DNA from 2 places in the Sanguibacter sp. Z41_6 genome. Region 2 is predicted to be linked to the other one. Evidence: predicted binding sites of a transcription regulator. Region 2 holds the regulator's gene; the other holds the start of a gene.
What was found. The regulator HspR, encoded in region 2, represses chaperone genes until heat shock. The targets are predictions, from matches to a motif close to AAGTTGAGTCNNNNNGACTCAACTT.
Positions count from the first base shown of each region.

Region 1: clpB (ATP-dependent chaperone ClpB) is a predicted target of HspR. The motif match lies at 2,655-2,679, and genes of this name have one in related genera.

Region 1 covers NZ_JCAQIF010000001.1:296,080-300,493, forward strand. Annotated here, with positions in the region: gene clpB (ATP-dependent chaperone ClpB) at 1-2,621, opposite strand, end outside; gene AC54T1_RS01410 (LppM family (lipo)protein) at 2,881-3,903, shown strand; gene AC54T1_RS01415 (alpha/beta hydrolase) at 3,931-4,414, shown strand, end outside.
Region 2 covers NZ_JCAQIF010000004.1:342,425-346,838, reverse strand. Annotated here, with positions in the region: gene grpE (nucleotide exchange factor GrpE) at 1-419, shown strand, start outside; gene AC54T1_RS11765 (DnaJ C-terminal domain-containing protein) at 522-1,541, shown strand; gene AC54T1_RS11760 (heat shock protein transcriptional repressor HspR) at 1,554-2,024, shown strand; gene AC54T1_RS11755 (phosphotransferase) at 2,053-2,793, opposite strand; gene AC54T1_RS11750 (DUF1540 domain-containing protein) at 3,003-3,308, shown strand; gene AC54T1_RS11745 (hypothetical protein) at 3,393-4,223, opposite strand.

The DNA.
Region 1 (4,414 bases), on a different contig from region 2:
GCCACCGCGTCGTCCGCGCCGTCGACGAGCACCTGCTCCGCGCCGACGTCGACCGGGTGGTCGACGACGACGGTCGCCCCGTCGCCCACCTCGCCCGAGAGCATGAGCCGGGCGAGCTGGTCGCCGATCTGCCGCTGCACGAGGCGACGCAGGGGCCGCGCCCCGTACGTCGGGTCGAACCCTTCGATGGCGAGCCACTCGCGCGCCGCCTGGGTGACGTCCAGGACGATGCGACGCGACTCGAGGCGCTTCGCGAGCTCCGCCACCTGGAGGTCGACGATCCGTGCGAGGTCGTCGAGACCGAGGGCGTCGAACATCACGATCTCGTCGAGGCGGTTGAGGAACTCCGGCTTGAACGCGTCGCGGACCGCCGCCATGACGGCCTCCCGGCGCGCGGCGTCGTCGAGCAGCGGGTCGACGAGGTACTGGGACCCGAGGTTGGAGGTGAGCACGAGGATGACGTTGCGGAAGTCGACCGTGCGCCCCTGGCCGTCGGTGAGCCGCCCGTCGTCGAGCACCTGCAGGAGGATGTCGAACACCTCGGGGTGCGCCTTCTCCACCTCGTCGAGGAGCACGACGGAGTACGGACGCCGCCGGACGGCCTCGGTGAGCTGACCGCCCTCCTCGTAGCCGACGTACCCGGGAGGCGCACCGACGAGCCGGGCGACGCTGTGCTTCTCGCTGTACTCCGACATGTCGATGCGGACCATCGCGCGCTCGTCGTCGAACAGGAAGTCGGCGAGCGACTTCGCCAGCTCGGTCTTGCCGACGCCGGTGGGACCGAGGAAGAGGAACGAGCCCGTGGGCCGGTTGGGGTCCGACACCCCGGCGCGGGCACGACGCACCGCGTCGGACACGGCCGCGACGGCGGCCTTCTGGCCGATGAGGCGCTGGCCGATGATCTCCTCCATCGACAGGAGCTTCTTGCTCTCGCCCTGGAGCAGGCGGCCCGCGGGGATGCCCGTCCAGGCCGAGACGACCTCGGCGATCTCGTCCGCGCCCACCTTGTCACCGACGAGGCGGGGCAGCGCGTCCTCGTCCGACTCGGCCTCCCGCTCGGCCTCCTCGGCTCCGGCCAGCTCCTTCTCGAGTGCCGGGAGCTCGCCGTACCGGATGCGCGACGCCGTCTCGAGGTCGCCCTCGCGCTCGGCGCGGTCCCGCTGGGACTCGAGCTCGTCCTTGCGCTTGCGCAGCTCGCCGACGCGGTTGAACCCGCCCTTCTCCGCCTGCCAGCGGGCGGTGAGGGCCGCGAGCTCCTCGCGTCGGTCGGCCAGGGTGGCGCGCAGCTCCGTGAGCCGCTGCTTCGAGGCGTCGTCCTCAGCCTTGGACAGCGCGAGCTCCTCCATCTCGAGGCGCGTCACGGCTCGCTGGAGGGTGTCGATCTCCGTCGGGGACGAGTCCATCTCCATGCGCAGCCGGGACGCGGCCTCGTCGACGAGGTCGATCGCCTTGTCGGGCAGCTGGCGCCCGCTGATGTACCGGTCGGAGAGCGTGGCCGCCGCGACGAGCGCGGCGTCGGAGATCGTCACCCGGTGGTGCGCCTCGTAGCGGGAGTTCAGACCACGCAGGATGGCGATGGTGTCCTCGACCGAGGGCTCACCGACGAACACCTGCTGGAACCGCCGCTCGAGGGCCGGGTCCTTCTCGATGCTCTCGCGGTACTCGTCGAGCGTCGTGGCGCCCACGAGGCGCAGCTCGCCCCGGGCGAGCATCGGCTTGAGCATGTTCCCGGCGTCGATGGACGAGTCCCCGCCACCACCACCCGCGCCGACCACCGTGTGCAGCTCGTCGATGAAGGTGACGACCTCACCGTCGGACCCCTTGATCTCCTCGAGCACCGCCTTGAGGCGCTCCTCGAAGTCGCCCCGGTACTTGGCGCCCGCGAGCATCGCGGCGAGGTCGAGCGAGATGAGGCGCTTGCCCTTGAGGGAGTCCGGGACGTCGCCCGCGACGATGCGCTGGGCCAGCCCTTCGACGACTGCCGTCTTGCCGACGCCGGGCTCGCCGATGAGGACGGGGTTGTTCTTCGTGCGCCGCGAGAGCACCTGGACGACGCGTCGGATCTCGGCGTCCCGCCCGACGACGGGGTCGAGCCGACCTTCGCTCGCCGCCTGCGTGAGGTCGAGACCGTACTGCTCGAGCGCCTTGTACGTGCCCTCGGGGTTGGGTGAGGTGACGCGCTTGTTACCGCGCACCGCGGGGATCGCAGCAGCGAGCGCGTCCCGGGTGACCCCCGCACGACGCAGCAGGTCCGCGGTGGGGGACGGCGCCGCCGCGAGCCCGAGGAGCAGGTGCTCGGTGGAGAGGTACTCGTCGGTGAGGTCGGACGCCTCGGTGCGCGCGTGCTTGAGCACTGCGGTGAGGGCGGGCGAGACCGTCGGCTCCGCGACAGCGTTGCCGGTGACCGTCGGGAGAGCGACGAGGGCACGGCGGACGTCGGCGCCGATCGCCTGCGGGTCCGCACCGATCTCGCGCAGGAGACCGGGAGTGGTGCCCGTGGTCTGGGCGAGCAGGGCGGCGAGCAGGTGGACGGGCTCCACCTGCGGGTTGCCCGCGGCGGTCGCCGACTGGATCGCCTCCCCCAGCGCCTGCTGGGACAAGGTGGTCAGGTGAGCATCCATGGATCCTCCAGCTGGTCGTGCACGGTGTGGCTGAACTTGAGTCTAATTCACTCAACTTCGCCCTGCCAGGGATGACACACCCGACCAGCCCTCCACCTCCCCGCCCCGGCTCGTCCGCGGGAACCGGGCAGACTGGGGAGAACTACCCTCACCCGCTCTCCGGCGGCTGCGCAGGGCCATGCTGTGGAAGAGTTGACCCAGCGCCGAGCAGCACCACCGATCCGGCCCGCCGGCTGCTCGCGGAGACCGAAGGATGACCATGAAGAAGATGACCGCTGTGGCGGCCACCGCCGCCATCGCCCTGAGCCTCAGCGGGTGCATGCGCATGCACACGGCCATGACCATCAACGACGACGACACCGTCAGCGGATCGATCATCATGGCCGTCGAGGACCAGGTGATCGAGGACGCCGGCATGACCACCGACGAGTTCTGGGAGATGTACGGCTCCGACTTCGAGAGCGACATGCCCGAGGAGATGACCTCCACGGACTACGCCGAGGACGGCTACACCGGCAAGGAGCTCTCGTTCGAGGAGCTGCCCCTCGACGAGTTCGAGGGCGCGGACGACTCGCTGTCCATCACCCGGGAGGGCGACGAGTACGTCGTCTCCGGCACGCTCGACCTCGCCGAGGAGATGGGCACCGACATGGGTGACCTCGAGGGCGCGGACGACGACGTCGCCGCCGAGATGCAGGACATGCTCGACTCGATCGACATCCAGTTCATGGTGACGTTCCCCGGCGAGGTCACCGAGGCCACCGGCGAGATCGACGGCAGCACGGTCACCTGGACGGCCGTCTACGGTGAGGTGCTCGAGATGTCGGCCCGCGGCCCGGTCGACGGCGGCGACGCACCGGCCGACGACACGAGCTCCGAGGCGGACGAGGACTCCGACGACGGCAACGGCTGGGTCCTGTGGCTCGTCATCGGCATCGTCGTGCTCGCGCTCGCCGGGCTCGTCACGTGGTTCCTCCTGCGCAACAAGAACAAGAACGGCGGCAACGGCCCCACCGGCGGCCAGGGCCAGTGGGGTCAGCAGCAGTACGGTCAGCCCGGCCAGCCGCAGTACGGCCAGCCCGGCCAGCCGCAGTACGGCCAGCCCGGCCAGCCCCAGCAGTTCGGTCAGCCCGGTCAGCCGCAGCAGTTCGGCCAGCCCGGCCAGCCGCAGCAGTTCGGTCAGCCTGGCCAGCCCGGCCAGCCCGGCCAGCCCGGCCAGTTCGGCCAGCCGCAGCCCCCGCAGCAGGGGCAGCCGCCCCAGCAGCCGTGGGGATCGCAGTAAGCGTCCGCCAGGGCACGACACAGCACGATGAGTGACACCGGTCCGGGGACCACGCCGTACGCGGCGTGGTCCCCGGACGTGCTCGGTGACGAGTGGGTGGCTCGCACCCTCGAGCTCACGCCCGATGACGAAGGCCCCGTCGTCGCGACGCTCGTGCGGCGCGCCGGCACCCCTCGGGGGCGACGCGCCGTCCTGTACGTCCACGGGTTCGTCGACTACTTCTTCCAGGCGCACACCGCCGCGCAGCTCGAGCACCACGGGTTCGACTTCTACGCCCTCGACCTGCGCAAGTACGGGCGCTCGCTGCGCAGCCACCAGACACCCAACGACGTCCGCGAGCTCGCCGCGTACGCCGAGGAGCTCGACCTCGCCGCGAGCATCATCCGGGCCGAGGGCCACACCGAGCTCGTCGTCGTCGGGCACTCCACGGGTGGTCTCGTCACGAGCCTCTGGGCGAACGCGCGGACCCGCCCCGGACAGCCGCGCGTCGTCGACGCGCTCGTGCTCAACA
Region 2 (4,414 bases):
CGCAGGCCGAGTCGGCCGACCGGCTCGCGGACCTCCAGCGGCTCAACGCGGAGTACGCGAACTTCTCGAAGCGCGCCAAGCGTGAGCAGGAGCTTGCGCGGACGCGCGGCGTCGAGGACGTCCTGGTCGGGCTGCTGCCCGTCCTCGACGACATCGCTCGAGCCAAGCAGGCGGGCGAGCTCACCGGCCCGTTCGAGGCGATCTCGGACAAGCTCACGGCGGCGCTCGTGCGGTTCGGCGTCGAGATGTACGGCGAGGCAGGCGAGGAGTTCGACCCGATGAAGCACGAGGCGCTCATGCACTCGACGTCGTCGGACGCCACGACGACCACGGTGCAGAGCGTCATCGAGGTCGGGTACCGGATCGGTGACCGGGTGGTCCGTGCGGCGCGCGTCGCTGTGGTCGGCCCCGAGGCCTGATCCACCTGCGGGGCCGGACCACGAGGTCCGGCCCCGCAGGGGCTCCGGCGCAGGTTGCGCGTCGTCGCCCCACCCTGTGCACCATGACGGAAGGGAGGCGCCTTGACCGGTCAGGACTGGATCGAAAAGGACTTCTATGCTGCTCTCGGCGTCCCGAAGACCGCGGACGACGCCGAGATCAAGAAGGCATACCGCAAGCTCGCTCGTAAGTACCACCCGGACCAGAACTCCGGTGACACCAGCGCTGAGGGGAAGTTCAAGGAGATCGGTGAGGCCTACTCGGTGCTCTCCGACCCCGAGCAGCGCCAGCAGTACGACGCGATCCGGGCGATGGCCGGTGGCGGCCCCCGGTTCGCGGCCGGGCCAGGCGGTCGTGGAGGTGGCGCGGGCGGCTTCGAGGACCTCTTCGGCGGGATGTTCGGTGGCGCGAGCTCCGGCAGCCGCGGAGGCTTCCGACCTGCCGGTGGTGCCTCCAGCAGCATGCCCGACGGCTTCGAGGACATCCTCTCGTCGATGTTCGGCGGCGGCGGGGGCGGGGGCGGACAGACAGGCTTCCGGCCCAACGTGCGGGCGCAGGCAGGGCAGGACGTCGCGGCCAGGACGACGCTGAGCTTCCGCGACGCGGTCCAGGGGACCACCGTGACGCTCGGCGTCGACGGTCGCCCCCTCACCACGCGCATCCCCCCGGGTGTGCGCGACGGCCAGAAGATCCGGCTCCGGGGGAAGGGACGCCCCGGCACCGGTGGTGGACCGGCGGGCGACCTGGTCATCACGGTCACCGTCACCCCGCACCCCGTGTTCACCCTCGACGGGCAGAACCTGCGCGTGACCGTCCCGGTGACGTTCCCCGAGGCGGCGCTCGGAGCCCAGATCCAGGTCCCCACCCTCGACGGGTCGACCGTGCGGCTGAAGATCCCCGAGGGCACCCCCGCCGGCAGGGTGCTGCGCGTCAAGGGCCACGGTGTGAAGTCCGCCAAGGGCACCGGGGACCTCCTGGTCACCGTCCAGGTGGCCGTCCCGCAGAAGCTCGACAAGACCGCGCGCGAGGCGGTGGAGGCGTTCGCTGCGGCGACCGGGGACGGCGACGTCCGGCAGGAGCTCTTCGCACGCGCCAGGGACTGATCGGGGGTGCGCATGAAGGTCGTGTTCGACGACGGGACACCGCGCGAGGACGAACCCGTCTACGTCATCTCCCGTGCTGCCGAGCTCGCGGGGATGCACCCGCAGACGTTGCGCCAGTACGACCGGCTCGGCATCGTGTCGCCGCAGCGGACACCGGGCCGGGGGCGGCGGTACTCCCGCCGCGACGTCGCGCAGCTCATCGAGGTCCAGCGGCTCAGCCAGGACGAGGGGATCAACCTCGCCGGGATCAAGCGGATCCTCGACCTCGAGGCCGAGGTGCGGCGCCTCGAGCACAAGGTCGACCTCCTCGCCGCCGCCGCGGACCCGGGCTCACGCATCTTCGCTGCCGGTGCCTCGGGCGACGTCGTCGCCGTGCGCCGGGGCCAGCGGTTCCACCGGCGCGGCTGGCGACGGCAGGAGCCGCCGCCGACGAGCGACGGCGACGGAGGTTCGGCGCTCGTCCTCTGGCGCCCGCCCCGCTGAGCGGCGCCACGCGAGCAGCGTGCGCAGGTCAGAGCCGGTCGAGCTCTTCCCGCACGAGGTCGCACGCCCGGGGGACGAGGGCCCTCTCCTCCGGGTCGAGCGTGGGTCGGGCTGCACGCAGGGCGGCGGCCGCGTCGAGCTGGGTGCCCAGTCCTGGCCCGACGGCGCGCAGGAAGGCACGCAGCATGTGGTGGGCCGGGACGGCGAAGGGATTGTCGTCCACGGCCACCTCTCCGAAGACGATGGCCGTCGTCGCGAGGTCCAGCTCCGCGGGTCCCCGGCGCGCCGAGTCCCAGTCGATGAGGTAGGGCCCGTCGTCGGTCATGAAGACGTTCGCGGGGTGCAGGTCGAGGTGGACGAGCACGTCGTCCGGACCCGACCCGTCTCCCGGGAGGAGGTCTGCCGGGAGGGGCAGGGCGTGCAGGCGTGCGTGCAGGTCGACGAGGACCTGCACACCCTCGTCCATCGAGAGCTCCCGGGCGTCGAGCGCCTGCAGGAGCGTCGGCCCGTGCAGGCGGACCATGACGAGGTCGGGTCCGACCGCGCGCACGATGCGCGGGGCAGGGAAGCCGACCTCGGTGAGGTACTCGAGGACCGCGACGTTGTGGTGGGTCGCTGAGGGGTCGTGGAGGTGACGGACCGCGTGCGTGTCGTCGAGGAGATAGACGTTCGCGTGCCGGCCTGCCACGAGGAGGTGCGCCTCGTCCTCGATGAGGGACGGGTCGTCCATCGGGGACGCGCGGTCCGCCGGGGAATGGTCGTCGTCCATGTTCCGACGGTAGCCCCGCGCTGTGCGCGTCGCACTGCGGGGCGGCACGGCCGCCGGTGCGCGGGCCGTTCATGCACCAGGAGAGTGCCGAAAAGAATGCGGTTGTGCGCCCGTGTAAGGAAGTCCTGGCTGCCTATACGTGAATTGTCCTCCGGGTCTACCGTGGAATATCAGCACGTCAGCGTGCACCGGAGCCAGCTGGAGGAATCATGAGCGCACTGCTTGATCTGCCCCACGTGAGCACCTGTTCGGTCGAGACCTGCGGGTACAACCACGACGGCTGCCACGCCGGAGCGGTGACGGTCGGTGGCCGCGGCGCGGCCGCTGAGTGCGCCACGTTCATCCCGCTGTCGACCAAGGGCGGTCTCGACAAGGTCATCGCCCAGGTCGGAGCGTGCCAGCGTGGCGAGTGCGTCCACAACGAGCTGCTCGAGTGCCACGCAGATTCCATCCGCGTCGGCGCAGGCTCCGCTCCCGGGGACATGGCGGACTGCCTCACCTACGCCCCTCAGTGACGTGGCGGCCCGGCTCGCACGGCGCGCCGGGCTGCTGAGCTGGTCGTCGGGTTGTGCCGGATGCGTCGATGCCCGGCGCGGACGTCAGGCGCCCGTGCCGGGTTCCACGCCCTGGAGGCGTGCGAGCAGCGCGACCGCGGCGCCCCACGTCGCGGGCATCTCGTACGTCGTGACGCGCGGGGGACACCGGGTGGCGTACCCGATGTCGCGCGCTGCTGTCGCGCGCGAGATCCGCACCCCGAGCTCCGCGAGCCGGGCCGGAAGGTCGGTGTCCACCTCGGCGAGCACGACGAACCGGCCGTGGCCGAGCGCGGCTGCGGGGTGCCCCTCACCGAACGCCGCCATGATGCTCTGGCCGACGACGGCGGACCGTGCGATGCGGACCAGCGACGGGAGCGGCCCGAGCTCGAGGTCGACGCACACGAGCAGGTGCGAGTGGTGCACGGGCACCTGCATGTCGCTCGCGCCGTAGGTCTCCCGGAGGCGCTGCCCGAGGTACGCGACCGTCGCGAGCCCTGACTCCGCATCGACCCAGAGCATCTGGGCAGGCGGCTCGGCCTGCCCCTGGGTCCACCCCGCGCACACCGCCCGGAGCACGTCGGTGGGCGGTGGTCCGCCGCGCAGCGCGTAGAGGCACGCGACGTCGTCGATGGCCTCGCCGATGCCGCACCCGGTGCGTGCTCGGGCGAGGCCCAGTGCCGCGTAGGCACGCAGGAGCGCTGCCGAGCGGGTCTGCGCAGTGCCCGCCCCACGTGAGCGCGCGGTGTCGAGCATGACGAGCTCGTGGACGACGTCGTCGACGGCCGTGTGCGCCCAGTCGTCGGGGTGCGACCACGCGGTGCGCGCGCTCGAGCGGCGCCACTGCTCGCGCAGGGCAGCAGCCGGCGTCGTGACGCCCTCGGCGAGGATCTCCACACAGATAGGGAGCCGCGAGGGTGACGGTCATGACGGCACTTGAGCAGTTTTTTGTGATCTGCGCAGCGGCGCGCGGGGTTCTCGCCGGAGAGTCGGGGGGCAGATCACCTATTCTTGGCGTGTCCGGGGTCACAGCGTCGTGAGCCGGACGTGCGGGGCGGGGTCTGCACCGACGTGGATCGCGGGTAGTG